Regions from separate parts of the Aestuariirhabdus litorea genome, predicted to be linked through region 2. Evidence: predicted binding sites of a transcription regulator. Region 2 holds the regulator's gene; the other holds the start of a gene.
What was found. The regulator FNR, encoded in region 2, switches genes on or off when oxygen is low (the NO sensors DNR and NnrR bind a similar motif). The targets are predictions, from matches to a motif close to TTGATNTANATCAA.
Positions count from the first base shown of each region.

Region 1: D0544_RS08635 (ribonucleoside triphosphate reductase) is a predicted target of FNR. The motif match lies at 10,767-10,780, and genes of this name have one in related genera.

Region 1 is NZ_QWEZ01000001.1:1,860,731-1,876,273, reverse strand. Features, by position in the region: gene rsxC (electron transport complex subunit RsxC) at 1-2,346, opposite strand, end outside; gene rsxB (electron transport complex subunit RsxB) at 2,343-2,927, opposite strand; gene rsxA (electron transport complex subunit RsxA) at 2,950-3,546, opposite strand; gene metG (methionine--tRNA ligase) at 3,741-5,777, opposite strand; gene D0544_RS08665 (DnaT-like ssDNA-binding domain-containing protein) at 6,131-6,559, shown strand; gene D0544_RS08660 (replication protein P) at 6,636-7,238, shown strand; gene apbC (iron-sulfur cluster carrier protein ApbC) at 7,283-8,377, shown strand; gene dcd (dCTP deaminase) at 8,388-8,975, shown strand; gene D0544_RS08645 (YqaA family protein) at 8,984-9,433, shown strand; gene D0544_RS08640 (CBS domain-containing protein) at 9,609-10,106, shown strand; gene D0544_RS08635 (ribonucleoside triphosphate reductase) at 10,861-12,909, shown strand; gene nrdD (anaerobic ribonucleoside-triphosphate reductase) at 12,928-13,086, shown strand; gene D0544_RS08625 (anaerobic ribonucleoside-triphosphate reductase activating protein) at 13,140-13,808, shown strand; gene dapD (2,3,4,5-tetrahydropyridine-2,6-dicarboxylate N-succinyltransferase) at 13,898-14,938, opposite strand; gene D0544_RS08615 (ArsC family reductase) at 14,991-15,344, opposite strand; gene dapC (succinyldiaminopimelate transaminase) at 15,347-15,543, opposite strand, start outside.
Region 2 is NZ_QWEZ01000001.1:1,029,062-1,044,604, reverse strand. Features, by position in the region: gene D0544_RS04950 (FixH family protein) at 1-208, shown strand, start outside; gene D0544_RS04945 (heavy metal translocating P-type ATPase) at 283-2,694, shown strand; gene ccoS (cbb3-type cytochrome oxidase assembly protein CcoS) at 2,707-2,940, shown strand; gene D0544_RS04935 (sulfite exporter TauE/SafE family protein) at 2,933-3,640, shown strand; gene hemN (oxygen-independent coproporphyrinogen III oxidase) at 3,752-5,137, shown strand; gene fnr (fumarate/nitrate reduction transcriptional regulator Fnr) at 5,299-6,060, shown strand; gene D0544_RS04920 (adenine phosphoribosyltransferase) at 6,080-6,613, shown strand; gene D0544_RS04915 (hypothetical protein) at 6,844-7,320, shown strand; gene D0544_RS04910 (glycerate kinase) at 7,390-8,541, shown strand; gene D0544_RS04905 (hypothetical protein) at 8,549-9,043, opposite strand; gene D0544_RS04900 (TraR/DksA family transcriptional regulator) at 9,061-9,387, opposite strand; gene D0544_RS04895 (DNA-3-methyladenine glycosylase I) at 9,523-10,197, opposite strand; gene ttcA (tRNA 2-thiocytidine(32) synthetase TtcA) at 10,302-11,249, shown strand; gene D0544_RS04885 (glucosaminidase domain-containing protein) at 11,310-12,152, opposite strand; gene D0544_RS04880 (YecA/YgfB family protein) at 12,291-12,935, shown strand; gene D0544_RS04875 (hypothetical protein) at 13,187-13,786, shown strand; gene D0544_RS04870 (CaiB/BaiF CoA transferase family protein) at 13,842-15,023, opposite strand; gene D0544_RS04865 (AMP-binding protein) at 15,027-15,543, opposite strand, start outside.

The DNA of each region.
Region 1 (15,543 bases), 830 kb from region 2:
GCTGGTTTCTGTGGTTGCGCCGTCGAGCGCAAGGGTGGCCTGCGCCAGCTCCCGCTCCGCCGCCTTGAGGGCTTCGGTCAAGCCGGGGTCGCTGTTGTCCGGGGCCTTGTCGAGGGCACGCTGTGCTTTTTTGAGCGCCGCCCGCGCCATCGCCTGGCGTATCTTCAGGCGCTTGAGCTCGGCCTCCCCATCCTCCGCCGGCTGGGGGGCGGGTGTCGACACCGCAGGCGTTGCCTCCTGCGGGGCGGCATCGGCAGAGGCTTCGAGTTTGGCGAGTGCGCTGTCGAGGTCCTCACGCAGGCGCGCCACCTCCTCCTCCAACCCCTGCTGCCCGGCCGACTGGCTCTGGGCCGCATCGGCATAGGCACGCTCCGCTTTTTTGAGGGCAGCACGGGCCATAGCGGCCTCGATCTTCAGCTTCTTTTGCGCCTCGCTCAGGGGCGCGCGGGAAGGGGGGGGACGGCTCCCTGTGGGGACTGTGGCCTCGCCAGAAGCAGGCTCCAACGTCTGCAGGGCCGCACGCTGCTGCGCCAGCTCGGCCTCTAAGGCCTCAAGGGGAGCGCCGGCTTGCTCGGCGCTGGCTAATGCACGCTCCGCCTTCTTGACGGCGGCCTTGGCCATCGCCAGTTTGATTCTGGCCGCTTTATCGTCGCTGGCACTGTCATCACTGGAGGGCGGGGGTGGCGCGCTGGGGGACGGCTGCAGCAGCTCAAGCTGCGACTCCAGCGCAGCGATGCTGGCCTTTAGCGCAGACTGCTCTTCAGAGGCGGCGGCCTCAAGCTGGCGGTTGAGCTTCTTGATCTCGGCCGCGACCTTGGCGCGCTGGATCTTGAGCGCCTTGTCTTCGCTGTCGGCGGGGGCAGCCGGCTGACTGGCCGACGCCTGCTTGGCAGCCTTGAGCTTGGCGGCCCTTTCGGCGTTGGCCTTGCGCTTGGCGGCCTTCTCCTCCTCCATCCGTTGCAGGCGCGCCTCACGGGCCTCAAAGCGGATGCGGGAGTATTCTGCCTTCTGCTGCATCGCCTCATGGGCGCGGATGTCTGCCTTGGAAGCGCGATAGTACTGCACCAGGGGAATGTGGCTGGGACAGCTGTAGGAACAGGCACCGCACTCGATGCAGTCGAACAGGTTGTGGTGGCGCAGCTGGCTGTAATCCTTTGCTCGAGCGTGCCAGTAGAGCTGCTGGGGCAGCAGGTTCACCGGGCACACCTCGGCGCAGGCGCCGCAACGGATACAGGCCTGTGCCGGTGGCGGCGGAGGCAGCTCACTGGCGGTGGCAGCGATCACGCAGTTGACCGTCTTGGTAATGGGGGCCTGGGCCTGTTCGAGGCTAAAGCCCATCATCGGTCCGCCGATGACCAGCCGTTTGAGGCGTTGCTCATCGACACCGGCCAAGGCCAGCAGGTGGTTCACGGGGGTGCCTATCAATACTTCGCGGTTGCCCGGCTCTGCAATTGCCTCGCCGGTCAGGGTGGTGATACGGGAGATCAGGGGGCGACCCTCAATGACGGCATCACGGATCGCCGCGGTGGTGCCTACATTCTGGCAAAGGATGCCGAGGTCAGCGGGCAGCTCGCCACTTGGCACTTCGCAGCCGGTGAGAATCTGGATCAGCTGTTTTTCGCCCCCGGAGGGGTATTTGGTCGGCAACACCACCACTTCGAAGGGGCGCTGCTGGTCGCTGATCTGGCGACGCAGGGCCTGGATCGCCTCCGGCTTGTCATCCTCAATGGCGATCAGAACCTCCTCGGGTTTGAGGATCTGGTTGAGTATGTCGATGCCGGTCACCAGCGCCTCGCTGCGCTCGCGCATGAGGCGGTCATCGGCACTGATGTAGGGCTCGCATTCGGTACCGTTGATGATCAGCGTCCGCACCTCCTGCTCGGGGCGCGCGCTGAGCTTGACCGCCGAGGGGAATCCCGCCCCCCCAAGGCCGGCGATGCCCGCCTCGCGAATGCGGGCCAGTAGCTCGCTGGCGTCGAGTTGGTGGTAATCGGGGCAGGGGGCGAGGTCGCACCAACGCTCCTCGCCGTCGGTGTCGATAATGATCGACAGCTCCTCCATCCCCGAAGGGTGGGGAACCGGATGGGGCTCGATGGACACCACGGTGCCCGAGCTGGGAGCGTGCAGGGGGGCGCTGACAAAACCCTTGGCCTCGGCGATCTTCTGTCCCTTCAGAACCGGGTCGCCCACCTTCACCAGCGGCGTAGCGGCGGCCCCGATGTGCTGTTGCAGGGACAGTACCAGCCGTGGTGGCAGGGCCACCGGCTGAATGGGCGCCTGCCTTGATTGCTCTTTGCGCAGGGGGGGGTGAACCCCGCCCGGGATCTCCCACAGGCGACGGCTCATGCGGCACTCCCCCGACCGGCGTCGGTGATGATCAGCTGTTCGGCGGGCACGGGCAGATCCCAGCTCCAGTTCTTGATGTTGGTTTCGACGGGAACCATGTCGATGCAGTCGACCGGGCAGGGCTCAACGCAGAGTTCGCAGCCGGTGCATTCGGAGGCGATGACGGTGTGCATCTGCTTGGCAGCCCCGAGAATGGCGTCCACCGGGCAGGCCTGGATGCATTTGGTGCAGCCGATGCACTCCTCCTCACGGATTACCGCCAGGGAGCGGGGTTTCTCCTCGCCATGCTCGCTGTCCAGCGGCATAGGTTCTACATCCAGCAGGTCTGCCAGCGCGGCGATGGTGGCCTCCCCGCCGGGGGGGCACTTGTTGATGAGGTCGCCGCTGGCGATCGCTTCGGCGTAGGGGCGGCAGCCTGCGTAGCCGCACTGGCCACATTGGGTCTGGGGCAGCAGCTCGTTGATGCGGTCGGCCAGCGGATCCCCCTCCACTTTGAAACGCACAGCGGCAAAGCCCAGCACGGCGCCAAAAATCAGCGACAGGGCAAGCATGGCGAGGATGGCGTAAAGCAGGATATCCATAGAAAGTCGACCACCGCCTCCGCTAGAGTTTGATCAGGCCGGTGAAGCCCATGAACGCGAGCGACATCAGGCCGGCGGTGATCATGCCGATGGCGGCACCGCGAAAGGGCAGGGGAACGTCGGCGGCGGCCAACCGCTCGCGCATGGCGGAGAAGAGCACCAGCACCAGGGAGAAGCCGAGGGCCGCACCGAAACCGTAGGTGGCCGAGTCCACAAAGCTGCTGTTCATGCGGTTGCTGTTGAGCAGGGCGACCCCCAATACCGCGCAGTTGGTGGTGATCAGCGGCAGGAATACCCCCAGTACCCGGTGCAGCAGGGGACTCACCTTCTTGACCACCATCTCGGTGAACTGGACCACCACGGCGATGACCACGATGAAGGTGATGGTTTTGAGGAACTCCAGCTGCAGTGGCTTGAGAATGTACTCGAAGCTGATGTAGCTGCAGACCGAGGCCAGGGTCAGCACAAAGGTGGTTGCCAGCGACATGCCCATGGCAGTTTCCAGTTTGTTGGACACGCCCATAAAGGGGCAGAGGCCGAGAAACTGGACTAGCACAAAGTTGTTCACCAAAACGGCGCTGACCAGAATCAGGGTCAGTTCAGTGGCGATCTCTGGCATTACGAAGTTCCGGGTTTTCGTCGGGTTGGTCGGGAGCGCTGACCGGCGCAGGCGCCGTGGCTCACATCCTGTCTATTATCAGGTAGCACAATATTCCGCACAAGGCATATGGCTGGCACTTATAAGTCAAAATAACTATAAGCTTAAGCAAAGCAGGGTGGGGGAGCCGCAGTTGACTCACCCCTATCCTTAGGCTAGCAGATACGCATCCCCGGCTGTGCTCCCTCGTGGGGTTCCAGAATCCACAGCTCCTTACCTCCGGGGCCGGCCGCCAGCACCATCCCCTCGGAAAGGCCGAACTTCATCTTGCGGGGCTTGAGGTTGGCCACCATCACAGTGAGCTTGCCTTCGAGCTGCTCGGGGCTGTAGGCGCTTTTGATGCCGGCAAAGACGTTACGGGTTTCACCCCCCAGATCCAGGGTCAGTTGCAGCAACTTGTCGGCCCCCTCCACATGCTGGGCCTTGGCGATGCGCGCCACCCGCAGGTCGACCCTGGCGAAGTCGGGGTATTCGATCTCCTCGGTGATAGGGTCGCGGGAGAGTTCGGTATCCGCGACCTTGGGGGTGCTCTGCTCGGCCAGAAGCTCTTTGGAAGCTTCGACCATGGCGGCTACCTTGTCGCTCTCGACCCGGGTCAGCAGGGGCTTGAACTTGTTGATGCTGTGGCCCGCCGTCAGCAGCTCAGTGGCATCGCTCCAGCGCAGGGGCTCAACGTTGAGGAACTGCTCGGCGTTGGCCACCAGCGCGGGCAGCACCGGCTTGAGGTAAATCATTAACAGGCGGAACAGGTTGATCCCTACGGAACAGATGTCGGCCACCTGCTGTTCGGTCCCCTCCTGCTTGGCCAGGGCCCAGGGCTCCTTGTCGGCGATGTAGGCGTTGGCCTTGTCGGCCAGTGCCATGATCTCGCGGATGGCGCGGGCGTATTCGCGCTGCTCATAATGGTCGGCGATGCGATCGGCGGCGGCCATAAACTCGGCGCAGAGTTCGGCTTCGCTATCGCTGCTGGCGAGCTGGCCTCCCGCCTTTTTGATGAAACCGGCGCAGCGGCTGGCGATGTTGACCACCTTGCCCACCAGGTCCGAGTTCACCTTCTGTGAAAAGTCCTCGAGGTTGAGGTCGAGGTCGTCGATACGGTTGTTGAGCTTGCTGGCGAAGTAGTAGCGCAGGTACTCGGGGTTGAGGTGGTCCAGGTAGGTGCGCGCGGTAATGAAGGTACCGCGGGACTTGGACATCTTCTCGTTGTTGACGGTCAGGAAGCCGTGGGCGCAGACCTGGGTCGGGGTACGGTAACCGGCACCCTGAAGCATGGCGGGCCAGAACAGACAGTGGAAGTTGACGATATCCTTGCCGATGAAGTGGTAGACCTCGGCTTCGCTGCCGGCTTTCCAGTAGTCGTCGAAGTTGAGGTCGTCGCGGCGCTCGCACAGGTTTTTGAAGCTGGCCATGTAGCCGATCGGCGCGTCCAGCCAGACGTAAAAGTATTTGCCGGGCTCGCCGGGGATCTCGAAGCCGAAGTAGGGGGCGTCGCGGGAGATATCCCAGTCTTGCAGCTCACCGTCGAGCCACTCGGCCAGTTTGTTGGCGATCTCCTCCTGCACGGCACCGCTGCGGGTCCACTGCTGGAGGAACGACTGGAAGTCGGTGAGTTTGAAAAAGAAGTGTTCGGAATCCTTCTCGACCGGGGTCGCGCCCGAGAGGGCGGAGACGGCATTTTTCAGCTCGGTGGGCGAGTAGGTGGCGCCGCAGGCCTCGCAGTTGTCACCGTACTGGCCGCTGGCACCGCAGCGGGGGCAGTCGCCCTTGATGTAGCGGTCGGCGAGAAACATCTGCTTCTCGGGGTCGAAGGCCTGGCGGATGGTGCGGCGGGCAATGTGCCCCTTGTCCCGGAGCGCTATGTAGATCGACTCCGACAGCTGGCGGTTCTCTTCGGAGTGGGTGGAGTAGTAGTTGTCGAACTCCACCAGGAACTCGCCGAAATCCCGCTTGCGCTCGGCATTGATCAGGGCGACCGACTGCTCAGGGGAAATTCCCATCTTTTCGGCGTGCAGGCTGATGGCGGTACCGTGGGCGTCATCGGCACAGACGTAGGTGCAGCGGTGACCGCGCAGCTTCTGGAAGCGTACCCAGATGTCGGTCTGGATGTATTCGACCAGGTGTCCCATATGGAGGGGGCCGTTGGCATAGGGTAGGGCGCTGGTCACAAGGATATTACGGGATTTTTGCGTCATAGGGGCCATCGACAGAAGTCAGGATTGGTGGACGGATTGGTTCGGTGGTTTGCAAAGGAGCGCGATTATAGCCCCTTTTGAGGGGTAGATCATCCGTTGCTACCGATCGCCATCTCCATTTCTATCCCGCGAGCCGTGGCCTGCAGCCTCACGAGCCGTTGGCGGCGGCGGCTCGCTAATTGGAGCGCTCCCGAGATTAATAAAAAACTATTGGCGAAGGTTGGCGGCAAGGCCGTAGAATGTCTGATTGCATAGTCAATGTCGTCGACGGGTCGGGGGTGATCCGCGGCTGACTGTAGTCGACCTAAGGTAACGGGAGTCTGTTTTGGGGTGTTGTCAGTGGGGGAGCTGTGATGAGTAACGACGATCACAAGGCTTATCATCGAATGCTCAATGCTGGGGGATCCATGTGGGAACTCGATGCGGCCACCGCACCGGTGCCGCCGGTGTTTGCCCGTACCCTGCAAACCACTTCTCACACGACCGCCTTTTCCAGCGCTGCGATAGAGCCGCTGCCCGAAGACTTTATGCCGGAGGTGGCCTATATCGAGTGGCTGCAACAGCACTACGGTATCCCCCCGAGCTTTACCCTGGAACAGCTGCCCGATTTTAAGCTCTACTGGCTCGAAACCGGTGAGGCTCGAAAGGCGTGGCAAAACAAGTTCAAAAACCATGTGATCTATCAGTGGAAGCGGCAGCAGAGTGAAAGAGAGCAAAACCCTCATCGGACAACAGCTGAAAAGCTTACAGACACCAGCTGGGCAGACTCCCTCGATATCTGACCACCGCGCCGATATCCAGGATTCGGAGCGTAAACTGACCCCGCAGCAGAAGCAGGAGCTTTCGCAGGCGGTCAATGTGCTTTTTACTCTGCTCGAAGACGCTTTTCCCACCAAATTCAAACACGCTTTTCGCAGTGCCGAAGATCGCGAGCGCGCGCAACGGGTGTGGATGTCTTCCCTCAAGGTTTTCCCGCCCCCGCTGATTGTGTCGGTGGCACGGGAAGCGATCAAAACCAGCAAGTACTTCCCGGACCTGGCGGAGATCTACCGTCTGTGTCGCGCTGCCTATACGCGCCACGGCCTGAAGGAGCCGTTGCAGGCTTACTACGAAGCTTGTAATGCCCCCCACCCGTCGCTGGATTACCCCTGGAGCCACATTGCGGTCTATCTGGCGGCTCGGGACACCGGCTGGCAAACCCTCCGCGGGGAGGAGCAGCGACTGGCGTTTCCTCTTTACGAACAGAATTATGAACTCTGGTGCAACCGCGTGCTCGAAGGGGAGGACCTGGAGGCGATGGTGGCCAGTGCCCTCGAGAACCCACGCCAGGCGGCCTTGGCCGCAGAGCTTGAACGCACTGCTTCAGAGCAGATGCAGCAGCGTATGCAGCAGCAGGGAATCGACCCCGCCGCTGGCCGCCAGGCCTTTCTGGATTTAAAGAAAAAGATGGAGCGCCCCTAGGCGCCAACCTTACCTGATACCCAACCTGAAGATGGAGTGACCCTATGTCCGAACTGAGTCGTCCGCTTGTAGAGCAAGCGATCCGCAATTACCAGGACCCTTACCTGAAGCGGGACCTGATCGCTGCCGGCGCGGTGGAGTCGATTGAGATTGAGGGGGGCAAGGTCAGGGTTGCCATCTGCCTCAGCTATCCGGCCGGTGGTTTGTGCAACGCCATCGGGCAGCTGGTGAGCAGTGCTATTAGCAACCTGGACGGAGTCACCGACACCCAGGTTAATGTCCGCTTTGAAGTAGCTGCCCACCCGGGCCAGCACAACCTGGAAGCCCTGCAGTCGGTCAAGAATGTGGTGGCAGTGGCCTCCGGTAAGGGGGGGGTGGGTAAATCCACTACCGCCGTTAACCTGGCGTTGGCGCTCAGTGCCGAGGGAGCACGGGTGGGAATCCTGGATGCCGATATCTACGGACCCAGTCTTGGGCTGATGTTGGGTATTGCCGAGGGAACCCGTCCCCAGGTGCGAGACCAGAAGTGGTTTGTTCCGGTCGAGGCGCAGGGATTGAAACTGATGTCGATGGCCTTCCTGACCGATGATCGCACCCCGGTGGTGTGGCGTGGCCCCATGGCGAGCGGGGCGCTGCAGCAGCTGATGACCCAGACCGAGTGGGGCGAGCTCGATTACCTGGTGGTGGATATGCCCCCCGGCACCGGCGATATCCAGCTCACCCTCTCCCAGCAGGTGCCGCTGGCCGGCGCGGTGATTGTCACCACCCCTCAGGATCTGGCGCTGCTGGATGCGAAAAAGGGGGTGGAGATGTTCAACAAGGTCAACGTGCCCGTGCTGGGTATTGTTGAGAATATGGCGGTCCATATCTGCAGCCAGTGCGGCCACGCCGAGCATCTGTTTGGTGAGGGGGGCGGCACCCGTATCGCCGACCTTTACGACACCGACCTGTTGGCTTCGATGCCCCTGTCGATGAGCATCCGTGAGCAGGTGGACAAGGGGCAACCGACGGTGGCGGCCGAGCCCGATGGCCAGCTCGCCACCCTCTACCGTGAGGTAGCACGCCAGGTGGGGGCTACCCTGGCCCTGAGGGCCGAACAGGCGGTAGCGGCACCCACCATATCGATCAACGAAGACTAGGAGGCGTGCGATGCGATTTTGTGACCGGGACATCAAGCAGTTACTGCAACAGGGTCGCATCCAGATCGAACCCCCTCCACCGGAGGAGGCGATCAGCGGGGTGAGTGTGGACCTGCGCCTCGGCAACAGCTTTCGCGTCTTTACCGATCATACCGCTCCCTTTGTTGATCTGAGCGGGCCGCGGGAGGAGATCGAGCGGGTGCTCGACTCCATCATGAGTCGGGAGATCCTGCTGACGCAAGAAGAGTCCTTCTTTCTCCATCCCGGCGAGTTGGCGCTGGCGGTTACCTTTGAATCGGTCACCCTGCCGGACGACATTGTCGGCTGGCTCGATGGCCGCTCCTCCCTTGCCCGCCTCGGGCTGATGGTGCATGTGACGGCCCATCGCATCGATCCGGGCTGGAGCGGGCAGATTGTGCTGGAGTTTTTCAATGGGGGTAAGTTGCCGCTGGCGTTGAAGCCCGGCATGACCATCGGCGCCATCAACTTTGAAGCCCTCAGCGGTCCCGCCGAGAAGCCTTACAACCGCCGGACCAACGCCAAGTACCATAACCAGAGCGGCGCGGTTGCCAGTCGTATCAACCGCGATGAGGGTTAGTTCCCCAGGTGCTTGACGTCTTTGTAGGGGAGCTGTTGCTGCTGGCGGGTACCGCCTTTTTGGCCGCGACCCTGGTGCCTTTCTCCTCGGAAGCGCTATTGGCGACCATGCAGCTCAGGGGGCTGGACCCCTATGCCTTGTGGGGCGCGGCCACCCTCGGTAATACCCTGGGAAGCTGTGTGAACTGGCAGCTGGGCCGATACCTGCTGCACTTTCAGGAACGTCGCTGGTTTCCCTTTAGTGGCGAGCAGCTGGAGCGCGCCCAGAGCCGTTTTAACCGTTGGGGGCTCTGGTCACTGCTGCTGAGCTGGGTGCCGGTGATCGGTGACCCCATTACCTTCGCGGCCGGAGTGATGAGGGTGCGCTTCGCCACCTTCCTGCTGCTGGTGCTGCTGGCCAAGGGGGGGCGCTACGCCCTGGTGATAGGCATTACCGGTGGGGTGATGGCCTCCCTTTAGGCGGGACCTCAGGCTTCGTGGGACCCTGTTGCGAGCTTTCTTGATATGCATCAACCGGTGCGGGGGCCCCGCTTGACACATATCAATGAGAAAAAAGCGACCACTGGTCAGACTTTGCTCCACAGTCGCCCCGCGTATTATTACCGAGCCGGGGCCCCAAGGTGGAACGCCCCCCATGAACGAAAAGATCTTTAGCCTGGATCCCCGTCGAAACTCCCACCGTGGCAGCGTGTTGGATGACCGTGTTGCCGCGGAGATCATGACCAGCCGTGTCCTGACCGTGAGCAGCGACTGGCCGGTGGAGGCGCTGGCGGTTTTTTTCAAGGAGCACCGCATCTCGGGGGCGCCGGTTATCGATGGCAGTGGTCGCCTGGCGGGGGTGGTTTCCCTCACCGATGTGGTGCGCCAGCGCCTGGACGATGACTTTTACCGCCCCCCCGAGCAGTTTAGCTCCCGGGAGCAGCGGCGCGATGCCGGTGAGCAGCGCAATCATTCGCTACGGGTGGCGGACATCATGTCCACCGATGTCTATGACGTCACCATGAACACTCCCCTGCACAAGGTGGCGGCCATTATGGTGAAGGCCAATATTCACCGCGTGCTGGTGACCCATGACAAGAAGGTGGTGGGGATCATCTCCTCGCTGGATATGTTGCGGCAGGAGGTCAGCTAGGTTTTTGGTGCAGGGGGGGCTTCCGGCGTGAACCCCTGTGCCCACGGCGAACCGCACCCCCCGGTGCGGTTTTTTTATGCCCAGGGGCGGGCGGTAGATCGCGGGAGTCATGGATGACGGGAACGATCACAAGGGATGTACGGGCCGGCAGCGGTGCTTCTGCGCAGCCGGCGCTCTCTGCGTCCTGTAGGTCGTAGATCGCGGGAGTCATGGATGACGGGAGCGATCACAAGGGATGTACGGGCCGGCAGCGGTGCTCCTGCGCAGCCGGCGCTCCCTGCGTCCATTTGGGTCCTACGGCGCGGAGTCTGGAGGCAGCTCTGCGCCGGCGCAACGGGTGCTTGCTATCCCCCTGTAGGCCTTATGTCGATGGATCCCCGAGTGGCGCTTTTTTAATCTGTCGTAAAAATCAACCGACTCCCGCTGCTGCAGCCCTGTTTGGGCGGGGGAGCGGCTTCCCGTTAGTGCACGGGCAAAAAAAAAGGGTGACCCCCTGCGAGGGGGTTGACGAGTGGTAAGGCCTTGTCTTATCTGGGGGTTATTATGAGTTTCTATCACTATTTGGAGGCGTGGGATTTTGCTGTTTTTGATTTGTTGATCTGTGTCAATAAAGCTGGCCGCTCTATTCAGTAAATTACCCAGAACCACAATATATAGTGGTTGATATATATCAACAACACTAAATATGCGATATCCAAACAGTCGATTTTGATCGTTTTATCGCCGGAATTCGCCAGAACACAGGTACAGATTAATGATTAAGGACCAGATCCAGATCAACGAGCCGCTGCCCCTTACCATCAAAAAGCGTGACGGAAAGGAGTGTGTATTCGATGCCGTGAAGATCTTCAAAGCGGTAGAGATGGCCGGTCAGGCGAGCCAGGAGTATGGCTCCGAGCAGGCCGTTGAACTCACCAGGAAGGTGTTGAAAGTTATCAGCTTCCGCTATACCCGCGAAGTCCCGACGGTGGAGCAGGTGCAGGACGTGGTCGAGCAGGTGTTGGCGATGTCGGAATACTTCCAGACCGCCAAGGCCTACATTCTCTACCGGGAAACCCACAAGCAGATCCGTAGCGACCGCAAGACCCTGTTGGATGTCGAAGCCTCAATGGATGAGTACCTGGAACAGCTCGACTGGCGGGTGAAAGCCAACGCCAACCAGGGCTACTCGCTGGGGGGGATGATCCTTAATGTCTCCGGTAAAGTGGTGGCCAACTACTGGTTGAACCACGTCTATCCGCCAGAGATCGGACAGGCCCACCGCAACGCCGATATGCATGTTCACGACCTGGATATGCTGGCGGGCTATTGCGCCGGCTGGTCACTGCGTACCCTGCTGCACGAAGGCTTTAATGGCGTTCCCGGCAAGATCGAAGCCGCACCACCCAAGCACCTCTCCAGTGCCATTGGCCAGATGGTCAACTTTCTGGGAACCCTGCAAAACGAGTGGGCCGGTGCCCAGGCGTTCAGCTCCTTTGATACCTACCTGGCGCCCTTTGTACGCAAGGACGCAATGAGCTACGCCGAGGTGAAGCAGTGCGTTCAGGAGTTCATCTATAACCTTAACGTACCCTCACGCTGGGGCACCCAGACCCCCTTCACCAACATCACCCTCGACTGGGTGTGCCCTGAGGATCTGCGCGAGCAGATTCCGGTGATCGCCGGTGAGGAGATGCCCTTCGCTTACGGCGATCTGTCCGATGAGATGGCGATGATCAACCGCGCCTACATCGAGGTGATGATGGCGGGTGATGCCATGGGTCGTGTCTTTACCTTCCCGATTCCCACCTACAACGTGACCCCCGATTTCGACTGGGAAAGTGAGAACGCGGATCTGCTGTTCGATATGGCGGCCAAGTACGGCCTGCCCTATTTCCAGAACTTCCTCAATTCCGACCTGACTCCCAATATGGTTCGCTCCATGTGCTGCCGCCTGCAGCTCGACCTGCGCGAATTGCTCAAGCGCGGTAACGGCCTGTTTGGCTCCGCCGAGCAGACCGGCTCCCTGGGGGTGGTGACCATTAACTGTGCTCGCCTGGGCTATCTCTTCAAGGGCAACCGCGAGGGACTGTTTGCTCGCCTGGACGAGTTGCTGAACCTGGCGCGCAACAGCCTGGAGATTAAACGCAAGGTGATCCAGAGCTACATCGACGCGGGCCTGTTCCCCTACACCAAGCGTTATCTGGGCACCCTGCGTAACCACTTCTCCACCATCGGGGTGAACGGTATCAATGAGATGATCCGTAACTTCACCTCCGACCAGCTGGATATCACCAGTGTGGCGGGTCACCAGCTGGCAGTGGACCTGCTGGACCATATCCGCGAACGCATGCAGGAGTTCCAGGAGGAGACCGGGCACCTCTACAATCTGGAAGCGACCCCGGCTGAGGGCACCACCTACCGCCTGGCCAAGGAGGATCGCAAGCGCTTTGCGGGCATCATCCAGGCCGGTACCGATAACAAACCCTACTACACCAACTCCTCCCAGCTGCCGGTGGGTCACACCGATGATCCCTTCCAGGCGCTGGCGATGCAGGACGAGCTGCAGTGCAAGTACACCGGGGGTACCGTGCTCCACCTCTACATGAACGAGCGCATCTCCTCCACCGAGGCCTGCAAGAAGCTGGTTCAGCGCTCGCTGACTAACTTCCGCCTGCCCTACATCACCATCACACCGACTTTCTCCATCTGTCCAACCCACGGTTACCTGAAGGGCGAGCACGAGTTCTGCCCGACCTGCGACCAGGAGCGACTGGCCGAGAAGATCCGCAAGAGCCAAAGCCAGCAGAAGCAGGCTGTTTAACACCGAAGGAGCACAACCATGAGCAATGATGTACAGATCAAACTGGAAGAGCACGAACGTCAGCGCTGCGAGGTATGGACCCGTGTGATGGGTTACCACCGTCCGGTATCTGCCTTCAACCCGGGCAAGCAGTCCGAGTACGCCGAGCGCAAGCAGTTTGTAGAACGCATGCAGTGATCGACGTTGGCGTCAACAGCAACCTTCCTCCGGTTCCCCTAAGGGTCGGGGGGATGGTGCCGATGAGCAGCCTGGATTTTCCCGGGCAGCTCAGCGCCGTGCTTTTTTGCCAGGGCTGCAGCTGGCGCTGTCACTACTGCCATAACCCTCACTTGATGGCGGTGGACGCCGAGGAGCTGGTGAGCTGGGAATCGATACTCGATTTCCTTGATCAGCGCCGTCAGCTTCTGGATGCGGTAGTGTTCAGTGGTGGAGAACCTCTCCTGCAGCACAGCCTGGAGCCCGCCATTGATACTGTCCGGGAAATGGGGTTTCGGGTGGCGCTGCACAGTTCTGGGAGTATTCCCGAGCGCCTGGCGCAGTTGCTGCCGAAGCTCGACTGGGTCGGCCTCGACATCAAGGCGCTGCCCGCCGATTGCGCCGCCATCACCACCATCGCCAGCAGTGGCGACAAGAGTTGGCAAAGCCTGCGCCTGCTGTTGGAGAGCGGGGTGGAGCACGAGGTGCGTACCACGGTGCACTGGGGGTTGATGAGCCCGCAGCAGGTAGTGGCGCTGGCAGCGCGCCTGAAATGCGAAGGGGTTGAGCGCTTTGTGTTGCAGGATTGCCGTGATGACCACTGCCTGAACCCGGATCTGGGGGAGTCCTGGATCGATCCCGCCGAGCTGCAGCCACTACTGGCCGAGCTGGGCGCTATGTTTAAGCAGTTCAGCTTCCGTTAACGTTCAATGATTACCTGTCTTGGGGCGGGGTGCCAATGGTCCCCCGGCCGCCTGCTGCCGGAATAATGGCAGCAGGCGCCCAGCCACGATCAGTTGTGGGCGTGCAGTTCTTCGTTGAGCTCGATCGCGGAGCGGTTGGTCTTGCACTCCAGCGCCCCGCTGAGGGAGTTGCGGCGGAACAGCAGGTCCGATTTGCCCGCCAGGGAGGCGGCCTTGACCGTCTCCACCACCTGTCCCTGGTCGTCCAGCAGATTGACCTTGGACCCCCCGGTGACGTAGAGACCAGCTTCCACGGTGCAGCGATCCCCGAGGGGGATGCCGAGGCCCGCATTGGCACCCAGCAGGCAGCCTTCGCCCACGGAGATCACCACATCGTTGCCCCCCGACAGGGTGCCCATGGTGGAGCAGCCGCCCCCCAGGTCCGATCCCTTGCCCACCACCACACCGGCGGAGATGCGTCCCTCCACCATGCTGGTGCCTTCGGTGCCGGCGTTAAAGTTCACAAAGCCCTCGTGCATGATGGTGGTGCCTTCGCCAATGTAGGCACCCAGGCGCACGCGGGCGGTGTGGGCGATGCGCACACCGGCGGGCACCACGTAGTTGGTCATCTTGGGGAACTTGTCGACGGAGGCGACCTCCAGCAGCTCGCCGCGGGCACGGGCCTGCAGCTGGCGCCGGGGCAGCTCACTGAGGTCAATGGCGCCCTGGTTGGTCCAGGCTACGTTGGGCAGCAGCGGGAAGATGCCGGTGAGGTTGGTGCCGTGGGGTTTGACGTAGCGGTGGGAGATCAGGTGCAGCTTGAGGTAGGCCTCCGGTGTGGTGGTGGGGGCGCTGTCGGTCTCCAGGAAGGTGGCCACCGCAGGCTGTTGACTCTGGACCAGCTCATCGAGGATGGCGGACTGCTCGTGGAAATCGGTGGTGTCGGCCACCAGGTCTCGAAGGTCGTTGAGTTGCTCCTGGTTCAACTCGATGGTCTGGTTGCCCCCCTGGTAGCCGACCGCTTCACCGAGTCGGCTGACCAGCTCCTGGCAAGGGTCGAACAGTGGGTTGGGATAGTAGACCTCAAGCCATTCGCCCTTGCTGTTTTTGGTACCTATGCCGAGGGCGAAGCTGAAAAATGGGTTGCTCATGGGAAGTCCTGTTGTTGAATCGGAAGGGTGATTGCCAAGGGTGGAAGTCGGGTTAGGGCTGGGCGTCAAAAAAGGCGGCGTACTGATCCGCGTTGAAGCCCAGCAGGCGGTGCTCGCCGGCGACCAGCAGTGGCCGTTTGATAAGGGAGCTGTGCTCGCAGATCAGGGCCAGTGCGGTCGCTGCGCTGGTACCCTCACGGACCGCCTCGGGGAGTTTGCGCCAGGTGGTGCCGCGCCGGTTGACCAGCGCCTCCCAGCCCAGCTGCTGGAGGTGTCCGGCAAACTCCTCGGCCGGAACCCCCTCGGTTTTGTAATCGTGGAAGCGATACTCGATCCCCTGTTGGTCAAGCCAGGTGCGGGCCTTTTTCATGGTGTCGCAGTTTTTGATGCCGTAAAGGGTAACCATCGTCAGTCGTTGCTCTGTAGAAAGGATTGAATGCGCAGGGCCGCTTCCCGGCACTCCTCCAGCGAGGCGACCAGTGCCATCCGTACCCGGTTGGCGCCGGGGTTGGCGCCACTAACCTCCCGTGCGAGGTAGCTGCCGGGCAGCACGGTGATATTTTGCCGTGCGAACAGCTCGCGGGCAAAGGTTTCGTCACTGTATC
Region 2 (15,543 bases):
TCAGGACCAGATCCTGGATATGAAGCAGATCGCGCCCGGCCGCTATATCGGCCAGCTTGAGAGCCAGATCAGCGGGCGTCGTTACCTCCACCTTGAGACCATTGAGGCGCAGGACTCCTTTAAGCCCTCCGAAGAGGGGTGGCTGATCGAGTCCCAACAGCAGATCGAAGCGGGCAGCCGCTTTATCATGGGCCACGCGGGCTCCTGAGGCAGGTGGCGCCAGCGTCGATCGCAGGTGGCTCGATCATGTTTAACCCTTATGCATAAAGGTGCCTTTTGACCATGGCCGAGGGCACAACTCACTGTTACCACTGCGGCGAGGCTATCCGCAGTGGCCCCCGCTTCGAGGCCACTCTGGCGGGCGAGATCAAGCCGATGTGCTGCATCGGCTGCAAAGTCGTGGCTGAGGCGATTGACCAGGGGGGGCTGGGCAACTACTACCGCTACCGCTCCAAGCTGGCAGTCACCCCCGAGCCGGTCGCCGACAGCTACCGCGAAGAGCTGCAACTCTACGATCAACCCTCATTGCAAAGGGGCTTTGTGCACCACCACGCCGATGGCACCCTGCAGGCGACACTCATCATTGAGGGGATTACCTGCGCGGCCTGTGTGTGGCTGCTGGAACAGCAGCTGAAACAGTTCGATGCGGTGGAGTCGGCATCGGTCAATCTCAGTACCCACCAGGCCAACATACGCTGGCATCCCGACCAACTAAAACTGAGCCAGCTCCTGGAGCGGATCGCCAGCATTGGTTACCGCCCCCACCCCTACCTGCCGAACCAGCAGGACACCATCGTACGTCGCGAAAACCGGCTTGCCATTCGTCGCCTCGCGGTCAGCGGCATCGGCATGATGCAGGTGATGATGTACGCCATTGCCCTCTATGCCGGCGCTATGCAGGGGATGGAGACGGTGCACCGAGACTTTTTGCGCTGGGTCAGTTTCGTCGTTGCCACCCCGGTGGTGCTCTACGCTGCCCGCCCCTTTTTTGAGGCCACCTGGCGCGACATGAAGACCCGCCACCTGAGCATGGATGTGCCGGTCTCGATCGCCATTGGCGGCGCTTACCTGGCCAGCAGCTGGGCCATGCTGTTCGGCGGCGGGGAGGTCTACTTCGACTCGGTCTGTATGTTTACCTTCCTGCTGCTGCTGGGTCGTTTCCTGGAGATGCGCGCGCGCCACCGCACCAACCGCAGCGGCAACGCCCTGCTCAGCCTGCTTCCGGCCAGCGCGGTGCGGGTGAGCGACGGTAGCGAGGAACGCATTGCCATCGGCGAACTGGAGGTGGGTGATCGGGTTCGGGTGGGACCGGGCCAGAACATTCCCGCCGATGGTCTTGTGCTGGAGGGGTGCAGCAGTGTCGATGAGTCGGCGCTAACCGGCGAGTATATGCCGATCCGCAAGGAGGCTGGAGACCGGGTCATCGCCGGTAGCGCCAATGCCGAGAACAGCCTGCTGATCGAGGTCAGCAACATTGGTACCGAGACCCGCCTGTCCGCCATTGTGCGCCTGCTCGACCGGGCTCAGCAGGAGAAACCCAGGGCCGCCCGTATCGCCGACCGGGTCGCCAGCTGGTTTGTGGCGGCAGTACTGGTGACGGCCGCCCTGGTGTTTGGCTTCTGGTACCAACACGCCCCCAGCGATGCATTCTGGATCACCCTGTCGGTTCTGGTGGTGACCTGTCCCTGTGCCCTCTCGCTGGCAACCCCCACCGCCCTGACAGCCGCTACCGGGTTTCTCCACGGCCGTGGGCTGCTGGTCACCCGTGGCCATGTGCTGGAGTCCCTGAACAGCATTACCCACATCCTGTTCGACAAAACCGGCACCCTGACCCGGGGCAAACTGACTCTGGAGGAGGTCGTCCTGCTGGGAGAGCGGGATCCCGAACAGTGCCTGGCCCTGGCCGCGCGCCTGGAGGCACAGTCGGAACATCCCATCGCGCGGGTGTTTCAGCGTCCCGAGCTCCCGGCAGCGGAGCAGCTGCGGCATCTTACCGGAGAGGGGGTCGAGGGCGTCATCAACGGCCAGCGCTACCGCCTGGGCAAACCCGGCTTTGCCCTGCCCGGCGCCCCCCTTGCAACCCCAAAGGCGGAGGGACAGTGGCTGCTACTGGCCCATAACGAAGCTCCCCTGTGCTGGTTTCGTCTCAACGACCAGCTGCGCCCCGAAGCGGCTGACACCGTCGCCCGCCTGCAACAGCAGGGCTACCGGGTAGAGCTGGTCAGCGGAGACGCCGCGCCGGTGGTGGATGCGATGGCCAGCCAGCTTAACACCGACCTTTCCCTGGCGGCTGCAACCCCGGATATCAAGCTCGACCACCTACAGGCACTGCAAAAAGCGGGTGCCCGTGTATTGATGGTAGGCGACGGTATCAATGACGTACCGGTGCTGGCGGCCGCCGATATCTCAATTGCCATGGGGGGAGCCTCCGACCTGGCCAAGACCAATGCCGACATGGTGCTGATGTCCGGCGACCTCAACCAGCTTACCGATGCCCTGCATATTGCAGCGAAAACCCGCGCCATCATTCGCCAGAACATCGCCTGGGCACTGGGGTATAATCTGTTAGCCCTGCCGCTGGCGGCCAGCGGCCTGCTTGCCCCCTGGATGGCAGCCATCGGCATGGCGACCAGCTCACTGGTGGTGGTGGGTAACGCCCTGCGCCTGGGGCGAGCCATCCCATCCAATCGTTAAGGGAGTCCCCCCGTGGAATCGATCTACCTGCTGATCCCGATCGCCCTGCTGTTTGTTGCCCTCGGCGTATGGATCTTTTTCTGGGCCGTAGACAACGGGCAGTTCGACGACCTTGAAGGGCCCGCCCACAGCATCCTCTTCGACGAGGAACTCCCGCAAAAGCCATCCAGCGGCGACCAGTCCCAGGAGCAAAAGAACCCTACGTCAGAGAATCCCACCACAGAGAGCCCCAAGCACGGTGACTGACCTCTACCTGCTGTTAACGGCTTTTACCCTGGGACTGTTTGGCGGCGCCCACTGCGTTGGGATGTGTGGCGGGATCATGGCCGCCCTCAGCTCGGGAATGGCACCGGGCAAGGGCCGACTGCTGCCCCTCCTGCTCAGCTACAACCTCGGCCGTATCCTCAGTTACAGCCTGGCCGGCGCCCTGATGGGAAGCCTCGGCTGGGCACTGCAGCAACAGGGCAGCCTGGTGGTGACCGGCATGCGTACCCTGGCCGGGGTGATGTTGATTGCCATGGGGCTCTACCTCGCCAACTGGTGGCGGGGACTGGTGATGGTTGAGCGCGCAGGAGCCCTGCTGTGGAAACCCCTGCAACCCTATGCCAGCCGCCTGCTGCCGGTGCAGAGCGCAGGGCCCGCCCTGCTGCTCGGCCTGCTGTGGGGGTGGTTACCCTGCGGCCTGGTCTACAGTACCCTGATCTGGGCCGCGACCCAGGGCAGTGCCCTCGATGCCGCCCAGTTGATGCTGGCCTTTGGCAGCGGAACCCTGCCCCTGATGCTGGGCGCGGGAATCCTCTCCTCGCGCCTCGGCGATGTGATGCGGAACCGGACAACGCGGGGACTGGCTGGTATGCTGGTGATACTATTCGGGTTATGGACCCTTCCGGGGGGCCATCAACAGTGGTTGATGCAGCTGTTTCAGCCTCTGGCCGCCGGCACTTGATGAGAGTCAACGCATTCGACGGAACCCCTGATTAGACTTTACGTCTGATCCAAAGCGGCGATATGGCTCGTCGTAGACCCTGTGACACTAACGACTGAAAGTGGATATTCAATGAGCAACAAGCTGGTTTGGGACCTTGACCTGATCAAGCGCTACGAAGGCGCCGGTCCCCGTTACACCTCATACCCCACGGCCGTCCAGTTCCACGAACTGTTCAGCATTAACGAATACCGTGCCGCGGCGGCCAAGAGTGTCGAGAAAAACACCCCCCTGTCACTCTACTTTCACCTGCCCTTCTGCACCCACGTTTGCTACTACTGCGGTTGCAACAAAGTGATCACCAAGGATCGCACCAAGGCGATCCCCTACCTGGAGTTGCTGCACCGCGAAATCGAGATGCAGGCGGAGCTGTTCAGCAACCAGCAGATCGTCGAACAGCTGCATTGGGGCGGCGGCACCCCCACCTTCCTCAGCATCGAGCAGATGCAGGCTTTGATGGCCAAAACCCGCCAGCACTTCAACCTGGTGGATGAGAGCGAGGGGGATTTCTCCATCGAGATCGACCCCCGTGAGGCTGACTGGTCCACCATGAATGCCCTGCGCGAGATGGGCTTTAACCGCTGCAGCCTCGGGGTGCAGGACCTTGACCGCAAAGTGCAGAAAGCAGTCAATCGGGAGCAGTCCGAAGAGGCCACCATGGCGATCATCGACGCAGCCCGTACCCTGCAGTTCCAGTCGATCAATATCGACCTCATCTACGGCCTGCCCTTCCAGACCGAAGCCAGCTTCATGAAGACACTGGAGCGGGTCATCGAGATCGCTCCCGACCGGCTGTCGGTGTTTAACTATGCCCACCTTCCCGAGCGCTTTATGCCCCAGCGGCGGATCAATGCCGAAGACCTGCCCTCGTCCGCTGAGAAGCTGGCGATCATGCAAAACACCACCGAGCGGCTGCTCGAGGCGGGCTATGTCTACATCGGCATGGATCATTTCGCCCGTCCCGATGACGAGCTGGCGATTGCCCAGGAGTCGGGCACCCTGCACCGTAACTTCCAGGGCTACACCACCCACGCCCATTGCGACCTCGTCGGCATGGGGGTTTCCTCTATCAGCCAGGTCAATGGCGCCTACAGCCAGAACCACGCCGACATCAAGATGTACATGAACCGCATCGAAAACGGTGAGTTCGCCATCAAGCGTGGCCTAGAGATGAATCAGGACGATTTTATTCGCCAGGCCGTCATCTCACAGCTGATCTGCCACTTTGAGCTCGACTTCTCAAGCATCGAAGCGCGCTGGAACATCAACTTTGCCGACTACTTTGCCAAGGAGCTTCAGCAGTTGCAGCCGATGGCGGAGGATGGGCTGGTCGCACTGGACCAGAACGGCATCGAAGTGACCGGCCGCGGCCGCCTTCTGATCCGCAATATCTGTATGCAGTTCGATCACTATCTGGGACAGGAGAGCAATAAGGGGCGCTTCTCCAAGGTGATCTAACCCCTTCATGTTCGTACCTCTGTGGCGGAGGTACGAACACTCCCCCTTCCCGCCCACTCCCGCTCTTCTGCAGCCTGTCTCTGCAGTAGGGTTTTGTTTTATGCCTGATTTCCCCTACAATGACTGCCAACCTGACACAATGAAGGGGCTTGTTGCCATCCATGAGCTCAAAACTCACCGTTAAGCACGTAAATTCCGTGGCCTGCAAGGAATGCAGCCTGAGCTCGCTCTGCCTGCCCATTGCCCTGGCCATCGACGAAATCGACCAGTTGGATGACATCATCAAGCGGGGACGCCCCCTGAAGAAAGGGGAACACCTGTTTCTTGAGGGAGACCCTTTTACCTCCATCTACGCCGTTCGGTCCGGCGCCCTCAAAACCTATACCTCAACCAATGAGGGAGAGGAGCAGATCACCGGTTTCCAGTTGCCCAGTGAAATTTTGGGCCTGAGCGGTATGGACGGAGACACATACCCTGTCTCCTCCCAGGCCATGGAAACCACCATGGTGTGCGAGATCCCGTTCGAGAAGCTTGACGAGCTGTCGGACAAGCTGCCCCAGTTGCAGAAGCAACTGATGCTACTGATGAGCCGTCGCATCCGTGACGACCAGCAGATGATGCTGCTGCTCAGCAAGAAAAACGCGGACGAACGCATCGCCACCTTCCTGGTCAACCTGTCGGCACGCTTCCGTCGCCGCGGTTACTCCTCCCATGCGTTCCGGCTGTCGATGTCCCGCAACGAGATGGGTAACTACCTGGGGCTTGCGGTAGAAACCGTTAGCCGCGTCTTTACCCGTTTTCAGCGCAGCGGCCTGATCGAAGCCAACGGCAAGGATATCAACATCCTCGACTCGGAGCGCTTGTGCGCCCTGGCCGGCGGTCGCCTGGTCGATAAGCCCAAGGACACCGCTCAGTCGCACTGATAGCCCTCAAGGACCCGCAATGATCTTTGATGAATACTATATTAAATCCCTGGTTCGCCCCATTCAGGACTGGCCTAAACCGGGGGTCACCTTTCGCGACATCACCCCTGTTTACCTCTCCCCCAAGGCCCAGCGTATGGTGGCCGATAGCCTGATCCAGCGCTACGTCGAAACCGAGATCACCCACATCGGCGCCCTCGATGCGCGGGGCTTCCTGCTGGGCTCAGTGCTGGCCTACGAGTTGAACAAGCCCCTGGTACTGTTTCGCAAACAGGGCAAACTCCCCTCCGATACCCTGCAGCAGGCATACGATATCGAGTATGGACAGGCGGTACTGGAAGTTCATAAGGACGCCATCCCGGCAGGCGCCAGCGTACTGTTGCTGGATGACCTGATCGCCACCGGCGGCACTCTGTGCGCCGCCGCCTCCCTGGTGAAGGCGCTGCAAGCGACCATCTACGAAGCGGCCGCGATTATCGATCTGCCCGATCTCGGCGGTAGCCAGCGCCTGCAGGACCTTGGCATACCCACCTACACCCTCTGCGCATTCTAATTCCTGAGGGCGCCCCTCTGCAGCGGGGCACCCTTTCCCCCTTTAGCCTGTAAATAGTCAAATCAGCTAAGCCCCTGCAACACCCATAGCCAAAGATTCCAAAAAAAAAGAAAAAACAATCAAAAACAGGCTGTTAGGCGGATGTTTTGTGTCTAGAATCAAATTTACCTGCTAACTTTGGCAATCAATCATCGACGGCAGGCTTCATAGGGACACTGGGGGGTGAACCGATGGGAATTGATGCCGAGCAGCTCGGCCTGCATATTATTCAACCCACTTTGACCGAGTGTGGTTATTACACCGCTGCGGCCCAGCGGCTGTTACTGGGCACTGCCGCCGCCGAGAGCAACCTGGGGGAGCAGCTCTACGGCAAAGAGGGCGGACTGGGTCTCTACCGCATTTCACCGCAGGTGCACCAACAGGTATGGGACGATTACCTGGTGCACTATCCAGACCTCGCCAGCCGCACCCGGGGGCTCGCAAGCCAGCGTCACTTTTTGCAACAGCCCCACCAGGAGCTGGTTTTTAACCTCACCTACGCCACGGCGATCGCCTGGTTTAACTACCTGCGTTGCGGTGCCGACCTGACGGGGGTTGAGGCATCCAACACCCAGGCCCTGGCCGATATCTGGTGGCACTACTACCACCCAACCGACCCCGACGGGGCTCGCTTTGTAAAGCACTACCCCTTAACACGAGCCGCGTAACGGGTCAGCACCGTAGCCTTAGGCGCCGGATACTGATAAAAAGGGGTCTGACTCCCAAGGCCCCGTTTTATGAAAATCCTGCTTGCCCCCGACTCCTTCAAAGGCTCCCTTAGCGCCGCTGAGTTTTGTACCATCGCCCGACGGGCGATACTGGCTCAATTACCCTCGGCGATCGTTCACAGCTGCCCCCTGGCCGATGGGGGCGAGGGCACCGTCGATGCCCTGATTGCCAACACCCAGGGAGAGCGCATCAGGCTCGAGGTAACCGGCCCCCTGGGTGACCCGGTTGAGGCCAGCTACGGCATCCTCGGGGATGGCACCACCGCAGTTATCGAGATGGCCAGCGCCTCGGGGCTTCCGCTGGTGCCACCCAAACGGCGCGACCCCATGCTCACGACCACTTTTGGCACCGGCGAACTGATGCGAGATGCCCTGTCGAGGGGCTGCACCCACCTGATTCTGGGAATCGGCGGCAGTGCTACCCACGATGCCGGTGCCGGCGCCCTCAGTGCCCTGGGGGCGCTCCTGCTCGATGCCGAAGGCAAGCCCATCGGCGCGGGGGCCAAAGGCCTGCTGACCCTTAACCAGATCGACCTCAAAGGGCTGGACCCTCGCCTGCAGGGGGCTCGCCTTGAGATCGCCTGCGATGTGGCCAACCCCCTGCTCGGTCGCAATGGCGCCACTGCGGTCTATGCCCCCCAGAAAGGGGCCGGCCCGGAGCAGATGGCGGAACTGGAATCGGCGCTCGAGCGCTTTGTCACCGTGGCCTGCCGTGACTGCCACCTTCCTGCGGCCCTCTTTGATCAGCCCGGCTGCGGGGCAGCCGGAGGCCTGGGCGCAGGACTCACCGCGGCCCTGGGCGCGACGCTAAAGCCGGGCTTCCCGATCATCGCCGATGCACTGGGGCTGGAGGAGCGTCTTGAGCGGGAGCGGTATGACCTGATCATCACCGGTGAAGGAGAGATCAACAGCCAAACCCTGGAGGGAAAGCTGCCCGTGGGCGTTGCCCGCCTGGCCGCGGTGCGCGAAATACCGGTGATTGCCGTGGTGGGAAACATAGGCGAAGGGGCCGAGCGCACCCACAGCGAAGGGATCGGTAGCATCCACAGCATCGTCCCCGGAGCCTGCTCTCTGGAAGCGGCCATGTCACAGGCACCGCAGCTGCTGGAACGCTGTGTCGGGCAGCTGATCCGCCTCTGGCGCCTGGCTAAGGAGAGCTAATCCCGGCTTACTGGGGTGTAAAGCGGGCCTCGATCCGGAACCCGGCATTCAGGTCCTCATGGATCAGGGTCATCTCCCCGGGCTTGATATTGATGATGCCCTGCGCCGCCATCACCCGGGTTTCAGGTACCTGGATACCGCTCGGCTGGGTATCGAGGGCAATGAGCTGCGAGCGGGCCACCTGGTACTCCAGGTTGGCCAACTGGCGCATATCAAAGGCAGGGTTACTCAGCGTAAAACTGACCCGGAACCCGTCATCCAGGCTGTCGGAGGTCAAATTGGTGATCAGGGTGCCATTACTGACCCCGCTTTCAGCACTCTTGACGTAACTGACCTCGCGTCCCGAAAAGGCTCTGTAGGGCTGATTGAAGCGGTTACGGTACTGATAGGTCTCCTGCTTGCCATCGTAACTGAGGACGAAGTCGATCACATAGCTGTCCGCAGCCAGGCTCCACCCACTCCAGCACAGGGTCACCAGCAGCAGGAGAAAACGGGCATTCATGGGGTACCTCCCGGCCGTTAGCCCTGTAGGCGCTCCGCACAGCGGATGCAATGGCGCGTAAAGGGCATCGCCTTCAATCGTGCTTCAGGGATGGTTTCACCGCAGCTGTCGCACAGCTCATATTCATCCTCATCCATACGACGCAACGCCAGCTTGATGCTGCGCAACTCGAGGGCCGCCTCCTGGCCAATCGCCTCCAACACCTCATCATTTTCCCGTTCCTGTGCCTGCTCTGACCAATCCTGGTTGCCAGGTTTGGTCAGGTGCTGGTCAATGCGCCCGAGGCGATCCTCCAGCTCCCGCTGTTTTTTGAGCAGATCTTCACGCACCTGTGAGTACTTCATGGACTCTCCTGATCATTAAAGGGGTTTTTGCTGCGGTCACCCAGAGACTTTTATACCAGCTGAGCAGCATAGATATAACATTGGACCACAGTCCACCAGTGTAGTTTCCCTGTCACCCGCAACGCTTGATACAGATCAACGGGGCGACGCCACACTGCAGGCGAGTGTCATACTGATCTCGCTCAGGGGGCGCCCACACTGGGCCTGCCAGCCATTAAATGCCTGCTGCACCAGCGCCAGGTCACGCTGGCTAGTGGGCGCCTTGTCGACCACACCCTGGGCTTTAAGGGCCGTCACCACATCATTCGAGAGCATAAAGGTATCCTTGCCCACCATGCGCAGAAAAGCCGCGCCCGAGCTGCCCCCCAGGTGAGCCCCCCGCTTGGCCAGCCAGCGCCACAGCCCGGTAATATCGTTGCAGGGCCACTGGGCCAGAAATCGTCCTACGCTGCCGTGCTCCGCGGCAATATCCAGCACCATCTGGGCATTAACGGGAACAGTCCGCAGCTTGCCCCTATGGCGAATAAGGTCGCGGTTCTGCATCAACTGGTCAATCTGCTCCTCACTCAGCAGCGCCAGCGCTTCCGGCTTGAAGCCCCATAATGCCTCCTCAAAGGCCGGCCATTTGCTGTCAACCAATGAGTGCTTCAGCCCGGCGCGGAAGATGCGCCGGGTGATGGCCGAGAGGTAATCGCTGTCGCTGAGCGAGACCAGCTCGTCATCGGTCGACACCCGAGGAAGTCGCTGCACCAGCTCTCCCTCCCCCCAGCGCTCAAGGGCCCGCTCTCGAATTCGCTCAAACCGCTCCATACACTTCCCTCCAAACGCCGCTACGCGCCCTTACCAGTACAGGGGGCTTCCGCTATAATAGCCGCCCTTTTGAGCAGACCGGCCTGCAGGCCCCTAACTTCACTATGTCCATCGCCCCCTCCAGTTCCCCTGTTCCCAGCGAAGAGAGCGCCAAGAGCGTCAACCAGAACAAGCTGCACAAGCGCCTTCGCCGTTACGTCGGCCGTGCCATCGCAGACTTTAATATGATCGCCGACGGCGACCGCGTTATGTGCTGCCTGTCGGGAGGCAAGGACAGCTTCGTGATGCTCGACATCCTGCGTAACCTGCAGCAATACGCGCCGGTCAACTTCGACATTGTGGCGGTCAACCTGGACCAGAAGCAACCGGGATTTCCCGCCGAGGTGCTACCCAACTACCTCGAGTCGCTGGGCGTTGAGTACCGGATTGTCGAAGAGGACACCTACAGCATCGTCAAGGAGAAGGTACCGGAGGGGAAAACCACCTGTGCCCTCTGCTCACGCTTACGCCGCGGCATTCTCTACCGCACGGCCACCGAGCTGGGAGCGACCAAGATTGCCCTCGGTCACCACCGCGACGATATTCTGGAAACCCTGCTACTCAACATGTTCTACGGCGGCAAGATGAAAGGCATGCCTCCCAAACTGGTGAGCGACGATGGCCAGCAGATGGTGATTCGACCCCTGGCCTATTGCCCGGAGAAGGACCTGATTCGCTACGCGCAGCTCAAGAACTTCCCTATCATTCCCTGCAATCTCTGCGGCTCCCAGGAGAACCTGCAGCGCCAGGCAATCAAGCAGATGCTCAACGACTGGGACCGACGTTTCCCCGGGCGCATTGAAAGCATGTTTACGGCCATGCAGAACATTGTGCCCTCCCATATGGCCGATACCGGGCTGTTTGATTTTGCGAGCCTGCAGACCCAGGAGGGTGCCTTCGCCGACGGCGACACCGCTTTCGACGCGCCAGAGCTCCCCGCTCAGTTCATGGGCAGCGCAGAGTCCTCCGAGCAGCGGGATCCGGCAGCCATGGTCAAAATCGTTAACGTATAGGGGCCCATGGGGCAGTCTCCCCAACGGCAGCAGGCAGGCGCCCCAAAGCGGGGGTAGGCTCTACCCCTCTTTGCTGTCGGCGTCTTTGCGGGCCACCCCGGTGCTCCCCAGAACACCGTAGTCATACTCGGCCAGCTGATTAGTGCGGATCATCGCCTGGATCTCTCGCACGTAATCCTCCCCGCGTGAGGAGTAGGCGAGCAGCCCCTCCGCCAACCACTCGCTCGCTTCGTGACCTCGCCCCACCCGCCGAAAACCGCGCCGCAGCTCGCGCAGCTCATGATAACTGGGTTGGCTATTGATATTGTGGAAGTAGCCCGCCACCGATCCCGCTACCGATTTAAAACGCCTCACCTCGTAGGACTTACCCTCGGGCCGGGAGGCAGGAACGATTCCGCACCCCGGCTTGAAGCACCACTGGCCAAAAAGATTGTTACCCTGACGTGCGAAACGGGAGGTTCCCCAGGCGGATTCGTTGGCGGCCTGAGCCATCACCAGTGAGGGTGGAATCTGGTCGACTCGCATCAAGAGCTCATCCATCACCTGCGGCGGAACAGCAGACGCCTCTTCCACCTCCCAGTTCACCCTGTACTTCCGGGCCAGGTCGCTCAGCCACCTCAGCTCCCGATCGTTGGGCTCTTTCTCTCGCAACGCCAACAGCCTGGAGCGTGTCTCTGCTATCTGGCGGTTCTGCTCGACAATAAAGGGGTACAGAAAATCGAAAAATCGGCGTTTCTTCTCACCAACATCGGCAATCTGGTTGAAGTCCGGTAACGGCTTCCCCAGCAACGCCGAAGAGGACACCGCCCCCTCACCAGAGACCCCCTCCGGCGCACCGTAGTAGGTGGTCGCCGCCCACCAGCAACCCACCGCAATCACACATACCCGTAGACCTTGTTGCATCAAGCACCCTGTGCGTTCCCTTACAGAGCCCAATATGGTACCGCGGCACAGCTTAATCAAGTCTTGCTGGTGAGGGGCAGCGCTTTCCCATCAGCGGTCCAGCGACTACAATGCAGCTTTTCTGCAATGGACCCGAGCATGACCCAGGACAGCCCCTTCAGCCCCGCGCTGGAAACCTTTTTTGGCTCCGAGCAACTTCCCGAAGACGCGCTGGACCTGATGGAAGCCCATGGCTTCCTCACCGCTCTCAACATCGGACCCCAGGCGATGGAGCCCCCCCAATGGCTCGCCGAGCTGTTTGGAGGCGCTATCCCGGACTCTGCAGAGGGCTCCGAGGCCTGTAACGAGCTGGTCAACCTGAAAGCCGCCATTCACCGCACGCTATACTCCGATAGCGACCTGCTACTGCCCTGCACACTGGAGGCCGACGAGGCGCTTGACGACTCCGACCTCCGTAGCTGGTGCATTGGCTTTGTAGCGGCTCACCTGCTGGACGAGGAGCGCTGGTATGAACGCGATGAGCAACTGGCCAGTGAGCTGCTGCTGCCCTTGCTGGTGCTCTCCGGACTGCTCGAAGAGGAGAGCGAGGAGTTTGCAGAGATGGCCGCCGACCGTGGGCTGGTGGAAGATATGGCACAACAACTGCCCCAGGTGCTGACCGAACTTTATCTGCTTTACCAGGCCCCGGAGGAGAAGCCAGGTTTCGACAAGTCCGCTCGGGGAGCCAGTAAAGGAAGCCCCCGTAACGGGAAAAAGAGCGCTGGCAAACGCCGCAACGGCTAGTGATGAGGGCCGGGGCGGGGGTCGCCCCTGCCCTGCTGCAGGAGACAGCGTCCCGCTCCCCATTGAATCATCCTCGACACCTTACAACCCCGATCCCGGTACCCTGCCAAGAAACCATCTCCGATTGGCAAGGTTTTGATGACAGTCACACCCCCTTACCGGCAGAGGCGAAAGCGGGGAAATTGAAATGGCAGGGAGAAACCACATAGGGTAAATTTAGGAGATCAGGTAGCCAAGGACTCCGCACCACCATGTCAACCATGCTGTACGAACTCTCTTTTAGTGGCGAACTGGTGGCCGGCGCCGATCCGGCCCAGGCAAGGGAGAATCTCGGAAAACTCTTCAAGGCCAATGCGGCCCAGTTGGATCGTCTCTTTTCCGGCCAGCGGGTGATCATCAAGAACAACCTGGAGCTCCCTGCGGGACGAAAATACCTGCAGGCCTTTAACAAGGCGGGCGTTAAGGGTCACCTGTTTGATATGGCAACCGGTCGCGAGTGGATAGACCCCCTGGCCGCTGCGCCGGTGGACGAACCCCCAGTCTCTGCAAACGAAACACGACCACAGCCTACCCCTGCTCGCGCCGACTTTGGCACCCGCGCCGAATCAGCCGCAGCACGTCCGGCACAGGCTTTGGTGGGGACGGCCAGCGCCCAGGTGGAGGTGGCGACCCCTGGTTGGGATATCGCTCCGACCGGGGCTGACATGCAGGACAGTTACGAGCACAACGACCCGGAAGCCCCCGACACCAGCCACCTCTCACTGCGTCCGATGAAGGGTAACCTGGTCGACCCGGAACCCCGCAACGATCCCCCTCCCCCGGATACCAGTCACCTCCGACTGGAGGAATAAACCCCAAAAAAAACGGCGCCAGCGCCGTTTTTTTTGCCGCACCACCAGCCGGCGGTTAAAGGGTGATACGGGCCGCCTTCATCGCATCTACCTCCGCCTCGCTATAGCCCAGCGAGCGCAGCACCCGGCCACCGTCACTTCCCAATGCCCCCCCTACCCGCGTGGGACGGGAATGGCTGCGGGAAAAACGCAGTGGGCTGGCGGGCTGGGGTTGCAGGCTACCATCCTCCCGGGGGACCTCCACCACCATCTCCCGGGCAACCAGCTGTGGATGCTGACTCGCCTCCGCCAGTGACAACACCGGCTCTACACAGGCATCCAGGGCGGCAAAGCGCTCGCACCAGTAGGCGAAATCCTGGTCGGCAAAGGCCTCCGAGAGGCGCTGTTTGATCTGCTGCTGCACCCTTGGGTCGGGTGAGAGTCCCTGGCTGGCGAACTCCTCGCATCCCAGCGCCTGGCAGAGCTGGGCCATAAACTGCGGCTCCAGGCTACCCACCGCAAAATAGCGCCCATCGCGGGTGCGGTAGTAGTCGTAGAAACTACCGCCATTGAGGGCGGTGCTCTCCAGCTCCGCCTCGACGCCGCCACCCAGCCAAGCGGCCCCCGCCATGGCGTTCATGGCAAAGCTGGCATCGGTCATACTGATATCGATGGACTGCCCCTCACCACTGCCCTGACGCTCGATCACCGCCGCCAGAATCCCCATCACCGCGTGGAAACTACCGCCACCGACATCCGCTACCTGGACCCCGATCGGGCAAGGTCCGGTGTCGCGTCGGCCGGTATAGCTGCTGACCCCGGCGGTAGCCAGGTAATTGATGTCATGACCGGCACGGTCACGATAGGGCCCGGTCTGGCCGTAGCCGGTCACCGAGCAGTAGATGAGGCGCGGATTGATCGCGCGCAGGGTTTCGTAGTCGAGCCCCAGGCGAGCCATAACGCCGGGACGGAACTGTTCCACCAAAATATCGTACTCCAGCACCAGTCGCTTCACGACCTCAACGGCCTCGGGCTGTTTCAGGTCCAGCGCCAGGGAGGCTTTACCCCGGTTAAGGTAGGCATGAGCGGTGGAGGTTCCGGCATCCATCGGCGGTAACAGCTTCACCAGGTCGGGACGGGTCGGCGACTCGATGCGCAAGACATCGGCCCCCATGTCGGCCAACATCATGGTGGCATAGGGTCCGGGTAACAGGGTTGAAAAATCGAGGACCTTGAGGCCCTTTAACGCTCCATTCATTGTTTACGGCGACTCCCATTCTACGGTTCCGGTACGGGGTGATTCGATCCAGCTCTGGTAGACCTCCTCCACCCGGTTACGTTTGATCTTCAGGGTCGGTGTCATCATCCCATTTTCGATGGTCCAGGGGTCGGCGGCAATCAGCAGGGCATCGGTCTGCTCATGATGCTCCACCCGTCGATTTACCGCCTGGCGGGTTTTTTCCAGCTGCGCCTCGACCGTCGCCCGGGGCTGTTGATTACCCATCTCCGACAGCTCAACCACCGCCACCGGCTGCGCCAGGCTGCGCCCGACCAGGCAGACCTGTTCCACCAACTCGTTTTCACTGATCAGGCTCTCGATAGGCGCCGGCGAGACAAACTTCCCTTTCGAGGTTTTAAAGCTGTCCTTGATACGGCCGGTGATGCGCAAAAATCCATCGGCATCAATCTCACCCTGGTCGCCAGTATGGTAAAACCCACCCTGCAACACCTCATCGGTTTTCTCCCGGTCAAGGTAGTAGCCCAGCATCAACGCGCGA